2 regions of the Brevibacillus gelatini genome follow, and region 1 is predicted to be linked to the other one. Evidence: a T-box and tRNA genes for the amino acid it is inferred to sense, from the RefSeq annotation. Region 1 holds a T-box; the other holds one or more tRNA genes.
What was found. The T-box of region 1 lies ahead of thrS (threonine--tRNA ligase). A T-box ahead of a tRNA ligase gene usually reads a tRNA of that ligase, here a tRNA-Thr.
Positions count from the first base shown of each region.

Region 2: it has a tRNA-Thr gene. The T-box ahead of thrS (threonine--tRNA ligase) is inferred to sense a tRNA for this amino acid. The anticodon was not compared.

Region 1 is NZ_CP154342.1:1,279,876-1,290,627, forward strand. It holds gene AAFJ72_RS06455 (PilZ domain-containing protein) at 43-519, shown strand; gene AAFJ72_RS06460 (DUF2087 domain-containing protein) at 650-1,798, shown strand; gene AAFJ72_RS06465 (hypothetical protein) at 1,848-2,153, opposite strand; gene gerQ (spore coat protein GerQ) at 2,296-2,715, opposite strand; gene AAFJ72_RS06475 (cell wall hydrolase) at 2,747-3,169, opposite strand; gene AAFJ72_RS06480 (YqaA family protein) at 3,321-3,887, opposite strand; gene AAFJ72_RS06485 (hypothetical protein) at 4,199-4,417, shown strand; gene mqnC (cyclic dehypoxanthinyl futalosine synthase) at 4,571-5,677, shown strand; gene ytxC (putative sporulation protein YtxC) at 5,860-6,780, shown strand; T-box leader at 6,807-7,066, shown strand; gene thrS (threonine--tRNA ligase) at 7,122-9,035, shown strand; gene moaA (GTP 3',8-cyclase MoaA) at 9,253-10,278, shown strand; gene infC (translation initiation factor IF-3) at 10,542-10,752, shown strand, end outside.
Region 2 is NZ_CP154342.1:2,123,552-2,134,303, forward strand. It holds gene AAFJ72_RS10585 (M3 family oligoendopeptidase) at 1-589, shown strand, start outside; gene AAFJ72_RS10590 (hypothetical protein) at 691-933, shown strand; gene AAFJ72_RS10595 (NlpC/P60 family protein) at 999-1,907, opposite strand; tRNA gene AAFJ72_RS10600 (tRNA-Asp) at 2,093-2,169, shown strand; tRNA gene AAFJ72_RS10605 (tRNA-Thr) at 2,204-2,279, shown strand; tRNA gene AAFJ72_RS10610 (tRNA-Leu) at 2,292-2,378, shown strand; partial or broken gene ppsA (phosphoenolpyruvate synthase) at 2,764-5,381, shown strand; gene AAFJ72_RS10620 (VanW family protein) at 5,569-6,186, shown strand; gene AAFJ72_RS10625 (hypothetical protein) at 6,336-6,869, shown strand; gene AAFJ72_RS10630 (fumarylacetoacetate hydrolase family protein) at 6,942-7,568, shown strand; gene AAFJ72_RS10635 (C40 family peptidase) at 7,852-8,757, shown strand; gene AAFJ72_RS10640 (acyl-CoA synthetase) at 8,999-10,579, shown strand; gene AAFJ72_RS10645 (transglycosylase domain-containing protein) at 10,696-10,752, shown strand, end outside.

The DNA of each region.
Region 1 (10,752 bases):
TCGCCACAACAAGTAGGAACAAAACAAAGGAAGGTGAGAGCAGTGGCAGGGGGATCAGGGGGTCACAAACGCGAATATTTCCGGCTGAAAATGGATCATCCCCTCTGTGCAGACATGACCATTGTTTTGGTAAAAGGGAAACAGCTGGAAATTGGCAGTACGAAAGTGTTGGTTGAGGACATAAGCGGAGGTGGACTGCGTTTTCTGTCTCATCTCAAAATGCCGGCCAGCGACCAACTCGTCCTGCAGTTTGAGACGGAGCTGTGTGAGGTGCCGCTAAAAATGCACGGACATGTGGTGCGCTCCCAGGCATGGGGAGAGAGGTTTTATGAATATGCCGTTCGTTTCACCATGGAGGAAGCCCAGCATCAGGAGATCAATCGCTTGGTCAACCAACTGGCCATTCGCTTTCGGAGCAATCGAGGGATAACATCGGGCCCCTACTGGAGAGGCGATCGGCAAGCCTTCCTGCAAGACCTGGCTCAAGCCGATAAGACGTTGAAGATGTCAAAAACATAGCTGAAACGATAGACAAAAAGCTCTGTTGTTTGCGCAAAAGTGCAAGCACGGAGCTTTTTTTTTTTGACATTAAATAAACAAAATGATAAATTGTCTATAATAAAATAAACGAATTAAGGGTGTGTTTGTGTTGGGTGTAATTGAACAGTTCTGGAACGCTTCATTGGAGGAAGCCAAGCAAGGGTATGTGGAGCGGCCGCATGATTACTTGTGCCTGCTGTGTGGAGCGGAAGTTGAAAAAGGAATCATCTATCCGGTTGACGGCGTCTTGTTTGAAGCATCTCGCTACATGCGCCACCATATCGAACAGGAGCATGGCTCGGTGTTTGCCCATCTGAGCGGGCTGGACAAACGGCTGACCGGGCTTTCCGACCATCAGGCAAGCTTGCTGCGCCTGTTTTTTGCCGGCAAGACAGACGCCGAGGTGCAGGCGGAGCTGGGCATTGGCAGTGCGTCTACGATCCGCAACCACCGTTTCGCGCTAAAGGAAAAGGAGCGGCAGGCAAAAGTGTTTTTGACGCTGATGGAGCTGCTGCGTCAGAAAGACAAGGAAGGCGCATTCGCTTCAGCGGGCAAGGCAAGGCCGCGCAAGCAAGAGGAAATCCAGGTGGAGTCAGACTCTCCCGAGTATGAAGCGATTTTGCAAAAATATTTTCCACAGGGGAAAAGTCATGCGCTGGACCGGATTCCGCGCAAGCACAAGCACAGGCTCGTCGTTTGCCGCGAAGTCGCCAAACGCTTTGCGCTGGACAGGATTTACACCGAGCGGGAGATCAACAGTATTTTGGAGGCGGTCTACAGCGATTACGTCACCCTGCGGCGGTATTTGATTGATTACGGTTTTTTGGACAGAGAGGCTGACGGCAGTGCCTATTGGCGCACGGGCCAGGACAGCGGGGAAAAGGAACAGGAGGAGATGGCCGTGAATCGCAAGCAAGAGCTGAAACAGTTGTACAAAGAAGTCAAGACGGAAGCTGGCGTCTACCAGATTCGCAACAAGGTGAATGGAAAAGTTTTGGTGGCGAGCAGCATGAACTTAAAAACGATCAACGGGAAAAAATTCATGCTGCAGCACGGCTCTCATCCGAACCGGGAGCTGCAAAAGGACTGGAATGAGCTTGGGGCGGACGCGTTTGAATTCGAGGTGCTGGAAGTGTTGAAGCCAAAAGACGAACCTTATTTCGATGCCACGGATGCGTTGGAAAAGCTGGAGGAAAAGTGGGTGGAGAAGCTGGCTCCGTACAACGAGCGCGGCTATCATCAGGCAAAACGTGTATAAGTCCAGTCAATCAGCAACAGGCTGCCTTTGGGGTGGCCTGTCTCATTTTTTATTCGAGCAGATGAAAACGCTCCAGATGGTCGCGGAGCCCTTCCTGCTGCAAAATCTCGATTTGTCTTGGCCCGATCAGGTCAAAGTGGGGAAACGGCTGGCGATGATGGATATAGGCGGGGTTCAGCCCGTTGGCGACGCACCAGTCCGTCAGCTTTTGCGTGTCGGCACAGCCTACCTTCGTCACCGTCTTGATCCCCGGAAAGCGCGGGTCCAGCCAGTAATGAGTCAAAAAAGCGATTTCCCCGCGCTGTACGGCTTGCTTCCACTGGTTCAGCTCTGCTCGCGAAATGCCAAATGCCACGAAGTCTCATCCTCTTCCTTTTTCAAGCTGGCTCGCACGCTTGCGAGCTTGGTCGTTCCCCCAATTATAACAAAAATAACAAAAAGACAGCTTCCGTCCGGCGTGTAGACACAAAGCTGTCCTTTTGGGCTTGAGACAAAGCTTAGCGAATCCCTTGCGGAAGAGAAGGAGGAATGTAGTTCAGTTCTTCATCCGCCGTGATGTAGTCGGTATTGACCATGAGCAGCAGGTAGCGTTTTCCAGTTTGCGGGTCGCTGAGAATGATGTGGTCGCGTCCGGCTGTCTCCAGCACGCCGCGGAAAATTTTGGCGTTCCACTGGCTGTTGTTTTCAAACGTCTGGTAAACGGTAATCACTTTGCCGCGATTCATGCGCAAAATGTTTTCGATGTACGATTCTTCCATGACTTGCCCAGGTGTGAGAGGCGTTCCAGGGATCAGCGCACCGCTTGGCTGCATAGGAACCATTTGCGGCTGCTGTTGCTGCATCCCGAAAGGAAACTGGGCGGAAGGATACATTTCATACCCGTACGGATATGGTTGGTATGGCATTTGTTGACTCATGATGAACTCGCTCCTTTATCTATCTGTTGATCTAATAAACGCGTGGACAATCTTCCGGGGATGGAATGAAGAAGCAGTGCGCCTTGTAACGTCCCGAGTTCGTCTGATTCCACCATGTTGGGGGGCAGTTTCCGGCGGGGCGGTAAAACCAAAGCGCATTGGTTGCGGGACGTGTACGCTCGCCGTTAACGGCGCGCTTGGCCAGACGTCTTTCCCGGTCGCGGGCGCGCTGGTAAAAGTACGGTTTTTGGACGGCTTCATACCCGCCCGGAGATTGATAAACCATATCCCGCATGCTCCGTATATTCCTAAAGTCGAGGCAGTTGGCGAGAATGCGGTTCACGCCGACGTTGGCGACCATGAGCATGCCCAGTTCGCCTTCTCCTTCGGCTTCAGCGCGGATCAAGCGGGCAAGCATATCGACGTCGTTACTGTTCGCTTTGATGACGGCCATTGCTTCACCTCCTCCTAAACTCACAATGACAATATATGGGCGTATACCAGATCGGTGAATGCTCCAACGAATTTTTTCGCAGCAAGCCAGCAAAAAAACGCCCGGGCAGCCGCACATGGCACGCTCGGGCGTTTTGCATTTCCAGGGACACTCAGGCATAACGTTTTCGACGCTTGCTCCAGATGAACCAGCCGATCGCCACGAGCGCGGCGACGCCCAGGAGACTGATCTCCAGGTATTCATCCAGCAGCACTTTGGCATGCTTGCCGTACAGGTGAAACAAGGTTCCGATCAGAAAAAATTTCAAGCCTCGGCCGACGATGGCAAAGAACATGAGCTTTGTCAGCGAGTAGTTGAACACGCCGCTCAGCAACGTAAACACCTTGAAGGGAATGGGAGTAAAAGCGCCGATCAGCACGGCAGCATCCCCGTTTTTGGCGAATTTCTCGGTGGCGGCCACAACCCATTTTTCCGGAAGCAGCTTTTGCAAAAGCGGCTTGCCCAGCCATTTACCCAGCAAAAAGCCGATTGGCGCACCGAGAATCGAGGCGGTAAAGGCTACGGTCGCATAGCGGAGCGCTGAACCGGGGTCGAGCAGACTCATCGCAATTTGCATAAAAAAAGGAGGAACCGGACTGATGAACGAATCCAAAAAGGCCATGCCAAAGAGTCCCCATATTCCATATTGCATGAACAGTTGTGTGATTTGATCGAGCATTGAGCATCTCCTTAGGACGTTTCCTCTCGGGTTTCCATTATACAGGAAAAATGCGGTCTACAGTAGTTAGCATATGCCGCTTTGTCCAACCACAGACCGCCAATTGGCTGAGCCAACAGTAGGAAATACGTTTTACAACACCGGGGGTTACGCTTTTCAGGTGCCAGGCCCGTTATGGAGAAATTCGACCTGCGCGATTCGACCCGGAAGAAGCAGGAATCACTAGGAAAGAAGTCCTCTTATTTTTCGTTGACGATAGGAAAGAATGTCCATTAGTATAAAAAAAAGGACATACAATATTGGAGGAACGGATGAAGACATTGGGATCGGGGAAAGTCGTTTTTTATGCGCCAGATGGAACCAAACTGGAGTTGACAGGAGAAATTGACGTGCGTGGAGATCGGGTAGCCGTGACGGAAATCATTTATTTTAACGGCCGGCCGAATGGCGCGCGTGAAACCAATCTGCCGCTTTCGCAAACCGTCATTTATTGGGAACCGGAAGTGTATGAGCAGATCGGATATGAATAAGACCCATGGCGACAGAAACGGACAGCTCTGCTTTTGGCAGGGCTGTTTTTCGTCAGTGCCCGGTTTGTGCCAGCACCCCGAACTATAGCCGTTATGTCCCGAGTGTGTTATCATGTGGGATGGAATTTACGTATGGTACGAGGAGTGATCCTTTTGATCGATGCTATATTGGAACGTGCCCTTGCCGGAGAACGACTGGGACTGGAAGACGGCCTCGCTCTGTTTGCCAGCAATGAAATTGAAAAGATCGGACACTACGCCAATCTGGTGATGCAAAAGCACCATCCAGACCCGATTGCCACGTTTGTTATCAGCCGAAATGTGAACTATACGAACGTTTGCGATACGTATTGCCGCTTTTGCGCCTTTTACCGACGTCCCGGTTCAAGCGAAGGCTATGTATTGCCCAGAGAGACTATTTTCCAAAAGATTCAGGAGACAGTTGATGTCGGCGGCACGGAAATCTTGATGCAGGGCGGAACCAATCCGGATCTGGGGATCGACTATTTCACCGACCTGCTGCGTGCGATCAAGCAGCGTTTCCCGCAAATTACGATGCACTCCTTGTCGGTAGCGGAAGTGTTGAAAATCGCGGAAGTTTCCAACATGACGGTCGAAGACGTGCTCAAGGAGCTGAAGGCCGCTGGGCTGGATTCCTTGCCGGGAGCGGGTGCCGAAATTCTCGACGACCGTACCCGCCGCAAAATTTCCCGCCTGAAAGGCTCGTGGAAAGAGTGGATCGAAACACAAAAAGCTGCCCACCGCATTGGCTTGCCAGGGACGGCGACGATGGTGATCGGCTTCGGCGAGGAAATGGAAGAGCGCGTGCTGTCCTTGATGCGCATTCGGGAAGCACAAGACGAGACGCACGGCTTCAAGGCGTTTATCGTCTGGACGTTCCAGCCGGACAACACGAACATGAAAGCGGTGAACAACACGCCGGAGGAATACCTCAAGACGCTGGCGATCAGCCGACTGATGCTGGACAACTTCGAAAATCTCCAGGCTTCCTGGGTGACGATGGGTCCGAAGTACGGCCAGCTTTCCCTCTCCTACGGAGCAAACGATTTCGGTCAGACGATGATGGAAGAAAACGTCGTCTCGGCTGCCGCATGTACCTACAAGGTGAACACCAACCAGATTCTCGAACTGATCCGCGGCGCGGGCAAAATTCCGGCGCAGCGCAACACCCAGTACGAGATCCTGCGCGTGTTCAAGGACGGCGAGATGGCGGAGCGGGATTTTGTGATGCAAAACTAATTGAAAAACATTCAGCAGCACGCTGCCGGATCGTCTTTTCGCAAAAGCGGAATAGACGCGCAGGCAGCGTGTTTTTCTATCCCAAAAGGGCAGATGCCAATCCCCGGTTTCCAATCGTTTAAAAGTATATCGCCTATCTCGGGACATATACTGTAACTACAATTGCGGTTGGGGGGATGAAAATGCAAACGTTTCGCGTCTTGCTGGAGAATGTCCCTGAGCATAGCGGCACGTATCGTGTTATCGTCAATGAGATGATGGAGCGGGTCAATACTGCCCCGGTGCGCATTACATACAAGGAGCAGGAACAGGAAGACTACTGCACCTTCCTTTTTCAAAGCTGGTGTGAAGAGGAATACGATGCGCAGACAATCGATTGGGCAAGAGCTTTTGTGGCATTGACATTGGCCGAGTGGGTGACACAGGTCAAGGAGCCTGAGATCATGCAGGAAATGGCTGCCGATCTGTTGGCAGCAGAGCAGCTGGAAGAAGAGTGGACAGACATTTATCCATACATCGAGCGCATGTGCCGGGAGATCGAGCAGGACGGACGCGAACTCCTGACCGCCACGACCCGAAAGGCTAACGTGTACCGCAAGGCATTTTCCTATCTGGAGCATGAGCGAACCATCAACGTGCTCGGGTTTGTCCGGTTTCGGCTGCAGGAACATTGGAATGAGCTGTTCGAGCTGGTGGAATCCGGGATCGACGAATATTTGGAAGACAAGCAATATCAGGAATTTGTCGAGCTTTTGCGGTATTTTATCGCCGTGCAGGAAGTGAAGCAGGAAGTGGTTCATGTTGTTCCTAGTGTGGACAAACCTTTCCACCTTTATGACAAAAACGGAAATCGTCTTTGGCTGGAGCAGCTGGATTCGGTGCTGAGCATGGACGAACAAAAATGCCGGGACGAGGATTACCTCGTCAGCGCGCTGGTTACACTGGCTCCTGAGAACATTGTTTTGCACATGGCCGGGGAAAAGCCGGGGCTGGTGCAAACCATCCGCAGCATTTTTGACAGCAGGCTCGTCACCTGCCATTCCTGTTCGCTCTGCCTTGGGCAAAGACGCGTACTTGACGGGAACAATCCGACTAAACTATAATTAGCACCAACAGTTGTATATCGCTTGCAAATACGATGAGAAGGACATGGACAATATCGGGATCGCGATAGAGAGGCGGGCCTTGGCTGGAAGCTTGCTGCGAGATGATATGGTCTACCCCCTTCGAGTAGCAGCCGGGAACGAAGCGTACGCTTTTACTAACGGCTTGCCGGTTCTATACCGTTACCATGTCAACGAGGAGTCTGTTCGGGCAGTTTTGCACGGCCCTTTTTGCCAAAACAGACTTGAATTAGGGTGGTACCGCGAGAATACACTCGTCCCTTTTGGGATGGGTGTTTTTTATTTTCTCATCATCAACAAATGGAAAGGAAGAATCCAAGGTGGCACAAATTAACGTAACGTTCCCGGATGGAGCTGTCCGTCAGTACGAAGCTGGGATTACCATCGAAGAGATCGCAGGCTCCATCAGTTCAAGCCTGAAGAAAAAAGCAGTAGCTGGCAAAATTGACGGCAAAGTGGTGGATCTGTACACAGCGCTTGAGAATGACGCAGCCATTGAAATCGTGACGCTCGATTCGCCGGAAGGGCTGGAAGTATATCGCCACAGTACCGCTCACTTGCTTGCCCAGGCGGTAAAACGCCTGTACGGCAGCGATGTCAAACTCGGCATCGGTCCTGTGATCGAGGATGGCTTCTACTACGATATGGACATTCCGGTTTCTCTCTCTCCGGAGGACCTTGGCAAGATTGAGGCGGAAATGGAAAAAATCGTGAAGGAAGACCTGCCAATCCGCCGCAGAGTTGTCAGCCGCGACGAGGCGACAAGAATTTTTCAAAACCTCAACGACCATCTGAAGCTGGAGTTGATCCGCGACCTGCCGGCAGATGCGACGATCACGCTGTACGAGCAGGGCGAGTTTTTCGACCTCTGTCGCGGGCCGCACCTGCCGTCCACTGGCTACATCAAAGCGTTCAAGCTGATGAGCGTGGCAGGTGCATACTGGCGCGGAAAAGCGGAAAACCAGGTGCTGCAGCGCGTCTACGGTACCGCCTGGCCGAAAAAAGCGGATATGGACGAATACCTGCACTTCATCGAAGAGGCGAAAAAGCGCGATCACCGCAAACTGGGCAAAGAGCTGGAGCTGTTCATGTTCTCCGAGGAAGCGCCTGGCATGCCGTTCTACCTGCCAAACGGATTTACGGTCCGCAACGAGCTGGAGCAATTCTCCCGCCGTCTGCAACAGCTGGCTCAATACACAGAGGTGCGCACTCCGTTCCTCATGAACGAGCGCCTCTGGAAAGAATCCGGTCACTGGGACCACTACAAGGAAAACATGTACTTCTCTGAGGTAGACAACGCGACTTACGCCTTGAAGCCGATGAACTGCCCAGGCCACATGCTCATTTACAAAAACACCATGCATTCCTACCGCGACTTGCCGATTCGCTATTCCGAGTTCGGCCAGGTTCACCGCCACGAATACTCCGGTGCGCTGAACGGCATGCTGCGGGTTCGCACCTTCTGCCAGGACGACGCGCACGTATTCGTCCGTCCTGACCAGATCGAGAGCGAGATCAAAAACATGATTAAGCTGATCGACAAAATCTACAAAGTGTTCGGCTTTGAATACAGCGTAGCGCTCTCCACTCGTCCGGAAGATTCCATGGGCTCCGACGAACTGTGGGAAACAGCGGAAAGCGCTCTGAAAAAAGTGCTGGAGCAGCTGGAGATGCCGTACGAAATCAAGGAAGGCGATGGCGCGTTCTACGGACCAAAGATCGACTTCCAGATTACCGACGCGTTGAAACGCCGTCACCAATGCGGTACCATCCAGCTCGACTTCCAGATGCCGGAGAAGTTCGATCTGACTTACGTGGGCCAAGACAACGAGAAGCATCGTCCGGTTGTATTGCACCGTGCGATGTACGGCTCCATGGAGCGTTTCATCGGCATCCTGATCGAGCACTACGCAGGCGCATTCCCTGTATGGCTGACGCCAATCCAGGCACGTCTGATGAACATCAGCGAGGTGCACATTCCGTACGCCGAGCAAGTCAAGGAAAAGCTGCAGCAAGCTGGCATCCGCGTAGAGCTGGATGCGCGCAACGAAAAAATCGGCTACAAAATCCGTGAAGCGCAAGTGCAAAAAATCCCGTACATGCTGGTCATCGGGGAAAAAGAAGTGACAGACGGCACTCTGTCTGTACGCAAACGCGGAGTAGGCGATGAAGGTTCCATGACCGTTGATGCGTTCGTGGAAAAAATTCGCGCAGAAATCAACGAAATGAAGTAACGCAAAAAAGGGCAGTTCTCCCTCGAACGGCGGGAAACTGCCCTTTTACATTATGGTGCTTTCCCCTTTTTCCCCCTCCACCTGCTCGCGATGTTGCGAAGCGGTGAAAAGTGCAGGGAAAGCGAGCCATTTCCCTAATGAATGTGGTACGCTAGTAAAAAAGCCTGCACCGCTTGTAGCATGCCATGCTCAGCCAGGAAAAGGGGAGTGACCAGCAGTGCCAGAGCAGTTGCAAGTACGTGACACACGAAACCGCCCTCTCCGTGATCTGCGCATTTCCGTGACAGACAGATGCAATTTTCGGTGCCGGTACTGTATGCCGGCTGAAATTTTTGGATCGGACTTTGAATTTTTACCGCAGCACAAACTGCTGTCGTTTGAAGAAATTGCCCGGTTGACCAGTATATTTACGTCGCTTGGCGTGCGGAAAATCCGGATTACCGGCGGAGAACCGCTGATGCGCAGGGATTTGCCAACACTCATTCAAATGATCCGGAAAATAGACAGCGTCCAGGATATTGCCATGACCACGAATGGCTCGCTGCTCGTCCGCCATGCCCAGGCATTGAAGGAAGCCGGACTGGATCGCGTCACCGTCAGTCTCGACAGCCTGGACAACGAGCGATTTGGCATGTTGAACGGCAGAGGCTATCCCGTGGATGCCGTGCTCGACGGGATTCGCGCGGCGGCAGAGGCGGGACTCGGAGTGAAAATCAACATGGTCGTTCAGCGCGGCGTCAATGACCAGGACATTTTGCCGATGGCCCGTTACTTCCGCGAGCAGGGGCATACCTTGCGCTTTATCGAGTTCATGGATGTTGGCAACAGCAACGGCTGGAGACTCGATCAGGTCTTGCCTTCCAGCGAAATCGTCCGGCTGATCCACGCAGAAATGCCGCTCGCGCCAGTCGAGCCGAACTACTTCGGCGAGGTCGCTTCGCGCTACCGCTACGAGGGAAGCGATCAGGAGATAGGGCTGATCTCGTCGGTGACACAAGCCTTTTGTTCTACCTGCACGCGCGCGCGGCTGTCTGCTGAGGGGAAAATGTACAACTGCCTGTTCGCCTCCGCCGGACATGACTTGCGCGAGCCGCTGCGCAGCGGGCGAAGCGACGACGAAATCCGGGAGCTGATTCGCGCGATCTGGGAAAAGCGCGACGAGCGCTATTCGGAGGAACGGCTGGACGAAACGCCGGGACTGCAAAAGCGTCCGAAGGTGGAAATGTCCCACATTGGAGGATAAAGAGCATAAAGCCTTGACAAAGACAACTCTACCTTGTATGATAAGTTGCGTGTATAAACACTTCATAATTCGAGAACAAGCAGAGGCGCCCAGCTTCTCACCTGGGTCGACGTCTTCACGACTGTTGACAGGTAACTCTTATGCAAGGAGATCCTTGGATCTATTGAAATTGCTTAGGTGAGATATGTGCGGGCGCAGTTGCGTTCGCACATTTTTGTTCCTTCTCGAAATTGACGGAGGTGGCAAGTATTAGCAAGGATCAAATGTTAGTTAACGAAGCGATCCGTGCCCGTGAAGTCCGTTTGATCGGCGCTGACGGGAGCCAATTGGGAGTCGTACCCTTCAGGGAAGCGTTGCGCATTGCCCAGGAAGCCGATTTGGATCTGGTAAACGTTGCTCCGACAGCCAAACCGCCTGTATGCCGTATCATGGACTACGGAAAGTTCAAGTACGAGCAGGCGAAAAAGGAGAAAG
Region 2 (10,752 bases), 840 kb from region 1:
CAACAGCGACTATCCGATGCCGATTGCCGAAACCGCGTCGATTCTGTGCGAAACGATTATCGCCAAGGCGGCTTTGGCCCAGGCGACACCCGAAGAAGCGTTTTCGATCCTGGAAAACGACATCTCGGGCGCCGGTCAGGTCATCGTCGATATTTACAGCCGCTACCTGTTTGAAACGGCCGTATTTGCCCGTCGCGCGGAAGGCTCCCTGTCCGTCAACGAGCTGAAGGAGCTGATGCTGCAAGCGCAAAAAGACGCCTACGGAGAAGGGCTGAACCATGCCGTGCTGCATCCGTACATGTGGGTGTGCAAGCCGCATTACTATAGTGCCGACTTCAACTTCTACAACTTCCCGTACGCCTTTGGCCTGCTGTTTGCCAAAGGACTGTACGCCGAGTATGTGAAGCGCGGCGAAGCGTTCGTCCAGCAATATGACGAGCTTTTGTCTGTCACAGGCAAAATGAACATTGCGGATGTGGCGGCCATCATGGACGTCGACGTGCGCTCGGTTGACTTCTGGCGCAGCTCGCTTGCCTTGATCGAAAAAGATATTGATACGTTTGTAGAGCTTGCCGCAGCACGTGCGTAAGCTTGCAGGAAAAAACGCCCGATAAGCGAGTCGGGCGTTTTTTGACGCATAGCAACGGACGGAGCGGGAAACAGTAAGAAAAAAGCAAATGAGGTGATGACGTGGTAAACGGATTGCAGTTACTCGACTTACTGCGGGAAACAGAGAACAAAATGCTGCATCTACATAGAGCCATCGACAGGGTCAGTAGCGAACCCGATTTTAAAGAGTCGGTCAGCGTTCTCACCACAGTTGTACGCGATTACCAGCTTCAGCTCGACAAGATGAAGCAGGCCTTGGGAAAAATCGAAATCGGGGGCAATCAGACACCTCCGCAGGCCGGACAACATTCGGAAATTCATTGATACGAGTCCCACATGCAAACAGCCCACAACCTGCAGACAGGTGTGGGCTGTTTGTTGGGATCAAACTACTGGAAATCGACGTAGCGCTTCACGCCGTAAAACGGATACAGCTTGTGCATGTACTCCACTTTGCCATAGCGTACGTCTTCGCCGTTTGCATGGACGATCGTGCCGTTCCCCAGGTAAATCGCTACGTGGGATACACGTCCTTTTCCAAGGGAATCATAAAACAGCAGGTCGCCCGGCATTGCCTGCTCCAGCGGAACCGATGTTCCACCGCGGAATTGTTCCTCGGATGTGCGCGGAAGAGTTACTCCGAGTCGGCTAAATACGTAGGAAGTAAAGCCGCTGCAATCAAATCCGTCCGGGGTAGTTCCTCCAGTCACATACGGAGTTTTGAGCAATGGTTCAAAGATCGCTTCCAGACGATGCAGGCTTGCGGAATCAACTTCGCCTGTAAACACAAGGTCAGGGGCGAGCTTTGGACTCAAGTAAGCGGAGAAGACGTAGGCTTCATCATCTTCGAACTCGATTTTGGTCCACTCGCTGCCAGTCTCGACGACTTCAACCAGGTCGCCATACTTCAGCTTGCCTAACACTTTCGCATCCGTCGACGCTTTTTTGCGCACGTTCAGCACATCTGCTGTCACGCGAGCTTTTTCGCCAGCCGTCAATTCTTCCGGCTCATTCTGGGCGGAAAGATTGGAGCCGGCTATCACATCGAGAGGGAGATCGGCTCCAGCGCTTGCCGACAGGCTTCCCTCAGGCAAAGCCAAAGTCTGGCCAATCGACAGCTGATCGGTTTTCAGCTGGTTCACTTGCATGAGCTGGCTGACCGTAGTCTGGTGCTCACGGGCAATTTTGCTCAACGTGTCCCCTGCTGATACTACGTACACTCCAGAGGAGGCGTGAGCAGCAGTAGGCAGCAGAGTGAAGAGGGCGAGGGAGGTGAGTAGCTTCGAAGTCAGTTTCATATCATCGTCTCCACCAATCTACTATTTTCTGCATATCTGGATAAAATTTTAACGGATTTTCAATGGTAAATCTATGAAAAAATGATGGAGAATAAAATTTTCAAAAACTATTGCAAAGTTGGTAGAAAACATGCTATATTACAGAAGTGCCCACGATAGTGAGTAAAAAATGGAAAAAACCACATGGAGCTGTGGTGAAGTTGGAGTTCACGCCGGTCTGTCACACCGGAGGTCGCGGGTTCGAGTCCCGTCAGCTCCGCCATCTTTTGATAAACGAATGGCGAATATCATTACTTGCCGGCGTAGCTCAATTGGTAGAGCACCTGAATCGTAATCAGGGGGTTGTGGGTTCGATTCCTATCGCCGGCACCACGTGTTTCATATGCGGTCGTGGCGGAATTGGCAGACGCGCTAGATTCAGGTTCTAGTGGTGGCAACACCGTGGAGGTTCAAGTCCTCTCGACCGCACCATACGAGTAGACGACAGGCTTTTGGGCTGCTTTTTCGGCAGAACAAAAGCTTTTTTGCTTTTCATGATCTGGACATGGCTGACCCTTATTGGATGCTTTCTGAGCGCCCGCCTGTGCATGGGCAGGCAGGGCAGGCTTAAACCGGCCAAGATTTGCAGCTTGCTCGGTTATGACTACAAGCTTTCAAATATCCGCTAACGCAAAAAAACCCGGAGCTTCACTCAGGGTTTTCTTATTGCGCCTAAAAAGACACGATGATATAATCGAAGCACAAGTCTGCGCTTTCTTTTATGGTTAGTAGTACCTCATCTTACACTTTAATTGTATCACCTGCGCAATCACTTGTCAAATGCTTTTTCACAATGGAATGGTTAGGGGAGATCGGTATGAGCACGTTGATCCTTGGTTTTCAGGAAATGGAAAAAACGGCGCAGTGGCTCGTTGGCGGAAAAGGAATCAATCTGGGTGAGCTATCGAAAATCCCCGGCATACAAGTCCCGGAAGGATTTTGTGTGACAACCGCGGCCTATCAAAAAGCGATCGCACAAAACGAGACGTACCATGCTTTGCTGGATCGCCTGTCAAGGCTTGGCACAGAAGACCGGGAGCAAGTGCGTGAAATCAGCAGGCAGCTTCGGCAAATTATCAGAGAAGCGGAAATTCCCGCCGATGTAGTAGAAGCCGTGACTCGCTATCTCTCACGCTATGGTGCAAAACACGCTTATGCCGTGCGCTCAAGCGCGACTGCGGAAGATTTGCCGCACGCTTCTTTTGCTGGTCAACAGGACACCTATTTGAACATAATCGGAATCGAAGCCATTTTGCAGCATATCAGCAAATGCTGGGCTTCGCTGTTTACGGATCGCGCGGTCATTTACCGGATGCAGAACGGAATTGGCCACCGCGATGTTTCTCTATCCGTCATCGTACAGAGGATGGTGTTCCCGCAAGCTTCCGGGATTCTATTTACCGCCGACCCGATTACAGCCAACCGGAAGCTGCTGTCAATCGACGCCAGCTTTGGACTTGGCGAAGCACTCGTCTCTGGCCTTGTCTCCGCTGATGGTTATCAGGTAAAAGACGGAGTCATCGTCAGCAAGAAAATCGCGACCAAAACGCTGGCGATTTACGGACGAAAAGAAGGCGGAACACAGACGGAGCAGATCGAACCTGAGCGACAAAAGGTGCAAACTCTTACCGACCCGCAAATTTTGCAACTGGCACGCATCGGAAGGCAGATCGAAGCTCATTTTGGCTGTCCGCAAGATATTGAATGGTGCCTCGTTGACGATACGTTTTCCATTGTCCAGAGCCGCCCGATTACGACTTTGTACCCCATCCCGGAAGCGAACGATCAAGGCGATCACGTCTACGTATCGGTGGGCCACCAACAAATGATGACCAACCCGCTGAAGCCATTGGGCATGTCTGTTTTTTTGCTGACGACGAATGCACCGATGCACAAAGCGGGGGGAAGGTTGTTTGTCGATGTGACAAAGATGCTCGCTTCCCCTGACGGCAGGCAGACGCTGCTAAAAACATTGGGACAATCGGATCCGCTTATCAAAGACGCGCTGCTTGCGATCATCGAGCGAGATTATATCCCATTGACACTAGCAGATGACAAAGCGCAGGCGCCCGGCAACAGCAACCCAGGCAGGCTCACCGCCAGTCTGAAAACACCGAGCGAAGTCGATCCAGCCATCGTGGCTGAGTTGATTGCGCGAAATCAAAAGGCGCTGGAAAAGACAAAGCAAAGCATCCAGACGAAATCCGGGCCGGACTTGTTTTCCTTTATTCTCGAAGACATTCGGCAGTTAAAGCAGGTGCTATTTGTCCCCGAAAACATGGGCGTGATTATGACTGCGCTCAATGCTGCGACATGGATTAACGAAAAAATGTCCGAGTGGCTGGGTGAAAAAAACGCAGCCGACACGCTTTCCCAATCTGTGCCAAACAACATCACGTCGGAAATGGGGCTGGCGCTCCTCGATGTTGCCGATGTGATTCGCCCTTATCCAAAGGTCGTTGACTATTTGCAGCACGCACAAGCGGAGCACTTTATGGATGGACTGCGAAAGGTAGAGGGCGGACAAAAGGCGCATGACGCGATCCAGGCCTATCTCGACAAATACGGTATGCGCAGTGCCGGAGAAATTGATCTGACGAGAACGCGCTGGTGTGAAAACCCGTATATGCTCGTCCCCATGATTTTGAGCAACATCAAAAATTTTGCGCCGAATGCCGGCAAGGAGAAATTTGAGCAAGGGCGACAGGAAGCGCTTAAAAAAGAACAAGAGATGATCGAGCGAGTCAGGCAATTGCCGGACGGGGAACAAAAAGCAAGAGAAACGAAACAAATGATTGACCGCATTCGCAACTTCACTGGTTATCGCGAATATCCCAAATACTTCATCGTGAGTCGCTATTTTGTCTACAAGCAAGCTTTGCTGAAAGAAGCCGAAAAACTCGTCCAGGCGGGCGTTCTTCACGAAAAAGAAGACGTGTACTATCTTACGTTTGAAGAGTTTCACGAAGCGGTGCGCACGAACGAGCTGGACCAGCAGATCATCCACAAGCGAAAGGAAGACTATCGATTATTCGAAAAGCTGACCCCGCCTCGTGTCATCACGTCTGACGGTGAAATCATCTCTGGCAAGTACAAGCGGGAAAGCTTGCCAGCCAATGCCCTTGCCGGTCTCGCTGTTTCTGCCGGAGTGATCGAGGGGCGGGCCCGAGTCATTTTACACATGGAAGAGGCGAATCTGGAAGAAGGGGATATATTGGTCACTACTTTTACCGACCCAGGATGGACCCCTTTGTTTGTAGCGATCAAAGGTCTGGTCACGGAAGTGGGCGGCCTGATGACCACGGGGCTGTCATTGCGCGTGAATACGGCTTGCCGGCCGTTGTCGGCGTGGAAAATGCCACGCGGCTCATCAAAGACGGGCAACGCATCCGCGTACACGGGACAGTAGGGTATGTGGAGATTTTGCACGACTGACGCCGTTTGGCTGCGCACCTGGTCTTTCTGAATTGCCCAACATTTGCAGGTTGCTCGCCGCGTCATGCGTGGGATACAGTAGAGTGGCGAGCATTGTGGTCGACACGATCTGGCTGGCGTTGACTGAAAGCTTCTCTGCAAGCCGAGAAGAGAGACAGCACGATTAAAAACGAGGGAGAAGAGGAGCATGAACAAATTCCGGTTCGCAGGTGTCAGTGTGATGACAGCAGCTTTCCTGTTTTCAGCGTGTACAGCAGTCCTTCCCACTCCTGCATCTGCCTTGGGCACAGAAGAACTTTTCCCTGCAGAGCAGCGTGAAATGTTTTTGGACAAAATGGACATCGAGGAAAACGAGGTCCTTGGGTTCTACCATACGACGATGGAAGGCAGCTCTGACGCGCGCAAGCACAATATCAAGAAGGCGCTGAGAAAGATCAACAAGCAAAAAATCGATCCGCAAGCGGTCTTTTCCTATAATGAAGCAGTAGGCAACTCGAATATCGCAGAGGACGGCTGGCAAAAGGCAGGCACAATCTTGAACGGACAACTTGTCGATGACTACGGCGGCGGGATTTGCCAAGTATCCAGCACGTTGTACAATGCGACCGCAGAAGCGGGAATGACGATGGTGGAGCGGCACAATCACAGCAAGTCGGTGGGCTATGTACCGGCTGGCCAGGACGCGACGGTAGCTTATGGCTTGCTGGATTTCCAATTCCAGAATCCATACGATTTTCCCGTCAAAATAAAAGCGAAGGCGTACAACGAAAACGATGTCGTCATCGCCATCGTCCGCGCATCATGACAACAACGCAAAAGCAGGGGGGCACCCAATGGGGATGTACCTCCTGTTTTTTTGTCTTTAAAAAATGTAAAATAATGGATGTTTCAAAGCGATAATTGGTTATGAGGTAGGCATGCCTGACCATACTGGGTGAAAAAGGAGGTGCCGTGATGTACGTACAGGTGACAGGCGACCCGCATAATGAGCGCGTCGTCGTCATGGGAGAGCCGCTGGGCTTTTGCCAAAAGGATGGCTATTATTTTCTGCCGGGAAGGCTTGTCGCAGCGCTGAAGCCGGAAGATTTGCCTGTCGGGATGGCATTCAGACTGCAGGGCGCCCTTCCTTCGGGCTATGGATTTTACCGGGAGGATGCCGTTGTTTTTGGCAGAAGAGACGATTCCTCTGCCCTTTGGATCGAGGTGACCTCCACCTATGTCATCGCGGAGTGGGACGGCTTGTTTTCGCTGGACGCGACCGTTCAGGCGCGCAGAGCTGTCATTGAGCAGCATCCGCAGCTTGTGTTTGTCTTTTGTGAAAAAAACGAGCAGGCCGTGCGTCTTCGCTACGGGTTCACGTGGATCTCAGAGGCGGAGACGGATTTGGAGAGCGCACTGGAAGCGATCTGCGATACGGTGTTTGAAGTGGAGGCCCGCGGCAACGCCAGGCTCTGGCCGGGCTATGACAACTGCTTTGGTGAGAAGTGAGCGGCTGTCTTTTGTCCTCTTTCCCATGATATAGTAAGTGAGAGCGAAAAGCCTGCATAAGGAGAGGACAAAATGGAACAGATCCGCAATATTTACTGTGTAGGACGGAACTATCGACTGCATGCGGCCGAACTGGGAAACGACGTACCGAAAAAACCGATGATTTTTGCCAAGCCGACACACGCCCTGGCTGTGACGAACGGACAGGAGGTCGAGCTGCCGGGCACGCGCGGAGAGCTTCATTATGAAGCGGAACTGGTCGTGCATCTGGCGCGGCCGTATGAATCGGGCTGCACGCTTGCCGAGCTGGTCGACAAAATCGCCCTTGGCATCGATTTTACGTTGCGCGATGTGCAGAGCGAGTTGAAGAGCGCAGGTCATCCGTGGCTGCTTGCCAAGGGCTTTCCCGGTTCTGCAATCTTGACGCCGTTTCACCCGTTTCCGGGCCTTGCAGCGATGCAGCAAACGGACTTTTCCCTGCTAAAAAACGGCGAGCAGGTGCAGCGGGGAAATATTCGCGATGTCATTTTTGATCTGGAGACGATTATTGCCTACATTGCCGAGCATTTCGGTCTGGGTGCGGGCGATGTGATCTACACGGGGACTCCTGCGGGTGTCGGGCCTGTCGCAGATGGCGATGTGCTGACCCTCAAATGGGGCGAAGAAGAGTGGGGCCAGTTTACGGCCAAACTGAAATAAAAGCGGGCAGTTGCGGCGGGCAAATAGACCCATCTTCTGACAGGATTAAGCAGAAGATGGGTTTTTGCTTGGAAAAGCATCGTTGAAAACAATTCTCAATAGCGTCTGGTACTATGGAACTAAAAGGCAGGAGTGACCTGTTGTGACACTTGTTTTTTGATTAGTCCGATGCTACTAATTCCATGATTGGTAAATTTTACGGTCTTATCCTCCCGTTTCCTCCTGGGGTAATCTGTCCATGTACCCACGACGGGTGCCACAACATGACAAGGAGGAAAAGAAAGTGACGAAACGAGATTGGGTTTTGAAGTCAACAGTAGCAGTCATGCTGAGTACGTCCCTGTTAATGGGTGGTCAAGTTGAACAGGCGGCCGCTAAGACGCAAGATTCAAAACAGTCTGATGTTGTAAAGATCGCGACATCCTTGATTGGGAAAGATTATGAATATAAAGCAAAAGGTCCAACACAGTTCGGCTCCGCAGAACTGGCTACGTACACGTACAAGCAAATCGGGGTTTCCATCGGCAGCACGATTGCGAGCTTATACAAGGCAGGTAAAAGTGTCTCCAAAAACAGCGTGCAGCCGGGAGACCTGGTGTTCTTCTCGTCCAACGGAAAAGGCAGCCCGACATTTATGGGCATATACATAGGCAATGACCAATTTGTCTACTCCTCGCAAAGCGAAGATGCCGTCGTCCTGAAAAACTATTCGGAATACAGCAAGAAGTTCCTCGGCGCACGCCGCATTTTGGAGGAGACAAGCTCTTCCGACACTTCCGGCAGCAAGCAGGAGCAAACGGTAAACAACCTGGCCGACAAGGTTATCAAGATCGGCGAGAAATACTTGGGTACGAAGTACAAGTACGGCTCCAGCAGCAGCACGACCAAGACGTTTGACTGCTCGTCGTTTACGCAGCGCGTCTTCAAGGAAGCGGGGATCACGTTGCCGCGCGACTCCCGCCAGCAATCGACCGTAGGGACGACTGTGTCCAAGAAGAACTTGCAAAAAGGCGACCTGATCTTCATGAAAGCTTCTGTCAACAGTTCCTCCGACCGGATTACACACGTGGCGATCTACGCCGGAAACGGCAAAATTTTGCACACGTACGGAAGCCCTGGCGTGACCTATTCCAAGTTCGACGGAACGAACTGGGAGAAGCGCGTCGTCAAGATCAAGCGCGTCCTGTAGGATTGCAAGCTTTCCATAACCGTATACGGAAAAACCGTTCCTGCCGGCTCTCGTGCATTGTGCATGAGAGCCTTTGTTATGTATGACGCAGGATGGCTGCGAATCGTTGCGGGTGCTGCCCTTGCCAATTTTTGTAATACTCCGCGGAACATTTTTTGTTAGAATAGAGAATAAAGAGGAAATATTGAGAAAATGCAGAACTTCTATTTCTACATACGTAAAAAACGTGGAGGTGTTTCACTTGCAATTGAACATGCCAGCAAAGTACAATTTCGCCGCACAAGTGGATGAATGGGCCAGAACAAATCCGGAGAGACGCGCTGTCTGGGAGCTGGACGAGCAAGGGAACGAACGGATCCTGACCTATGAAGAGCTGCGTCGCTATTCCAATCGCATCGCGAATGCGCTTGGCTCCGTCGGGATTGGGGCGAAGGACCGGGTGCTGGTGCTCGTCTCCCGCGGGACACTCGCGTACGGGCTGTACCTCGCTTTGTTGAAGCTGGGCGCGGTCATTTTGCCTGGGTCGGAAATGCTGCGCTTCAAGGACATCGAGTACCGGGTGAACCACGCCAAGGTCAAGGCTGTCATCAGCTTCGAAGGCGCGATGGACGAGGTCGATCAGACTCGCGGTAAATGCCCAAGTCTGACGCACTACATGACGACAGGCGCAGGAAAAGAAGGCTGGGTTGCTCTGCCGGACATCATGGAGGGGCAAGCCGAGGAATTTACGCCAGTAGACACGGATGCAGATGAACTGGCCTTTTTGTCCTATACGTCCGGGACGACAGGCGGTCCCAAAGGGGTTATGCACGTCCACGGCTGGCCGTTCGCGCATCTGGCGGTGGCGGCGAAGCAGTGGCTCGACGTGCGCGAGGGCGATCTGGTCTGGGCGACAGCAGGTCCTGGCTGGGCCAAATGGATCTGGAGTCCCTTCGTCTCCACATTGGGCATGGGAGCGACGGCGTTTGTGTACAAAGGACGGTTCGTCGCCGAAAACTATTGGGCGATTTTGCAAAAATACCCGATTTCCGTTCTCTGTGCGACGCCGACCGAGTACCGACTGATGGCCAAAGTGTCCGATCTGGGCCAGTACAAGCTGCAAGCGCTTCGCTCCGCATGTTCGGCAGGGGAGCCGCTGAACCGCGAAGTGATCGATACGTTCCGCCGCGAGTTCCAGGTGACAGTGCGCGACGGTTACGGACAGACGGAAAGCACCCTTTTGGTGGGTACCTTCGTAGGCATGGAGCCAAAGCCAGGATCAATGGGCAAGCCATCTCCGGTCGTGCGCATTGCGATCATTGACGAAGAGGGCCACGAGCTGCCTGTCGGCAAGGTCGGGGACATCGCGATTGACCGCAAGCTTGTGGCGTTGTTCAAAGGCTACCTGGATGATCCCGAGCGCACGGCAAAAGCATTCCGCGGCGACTGGTACGTGACGGGCGATCAAGGGCGCATGGATGAGGACGGCTACATCTGGTTCGAGGGCCGCTCGGATGACATCATCATTTCCGGCGGGTATACCATCGGTCCGTTCGAGGTGGAGGATGCACTGGTCAAGCATCCGGCCGTAGCCGAATGTGCGGCCGTCGCAAGCCCCGATCCCGAGCGCGGGCATGTGGTGAAAGCATTTGTCGTCCTGAAAAAAGGCCATGCGCCTTCCGATGGACTCGTTTCGGAGCTGCAGGATCACGTGAAAACGTTGACCGCTCCGTACAAATATCCGCGCAAGATCGAATTTGTCCAGGAACTGCCGAAGACAACCTCCGGCAAAATCAGACGAGTCGAGCTGCGCCAGCAGGAAGCCGGGACACTCCGCTCCTGATAAGCCAGAGCCTGGAGCCTTACGAAATTGTAAGCTTGCTGTAAGCAGATTCGATGGGAGAAAACAGGCGCATTCCCTACAATAGAGTTGTCTAGCAAGGCAAGGGGGAATGCAGCATGAACCAGCTTTCCGTTCCGGTAGGAGGAAAAGCGAATCCATATACAGCAGCAATT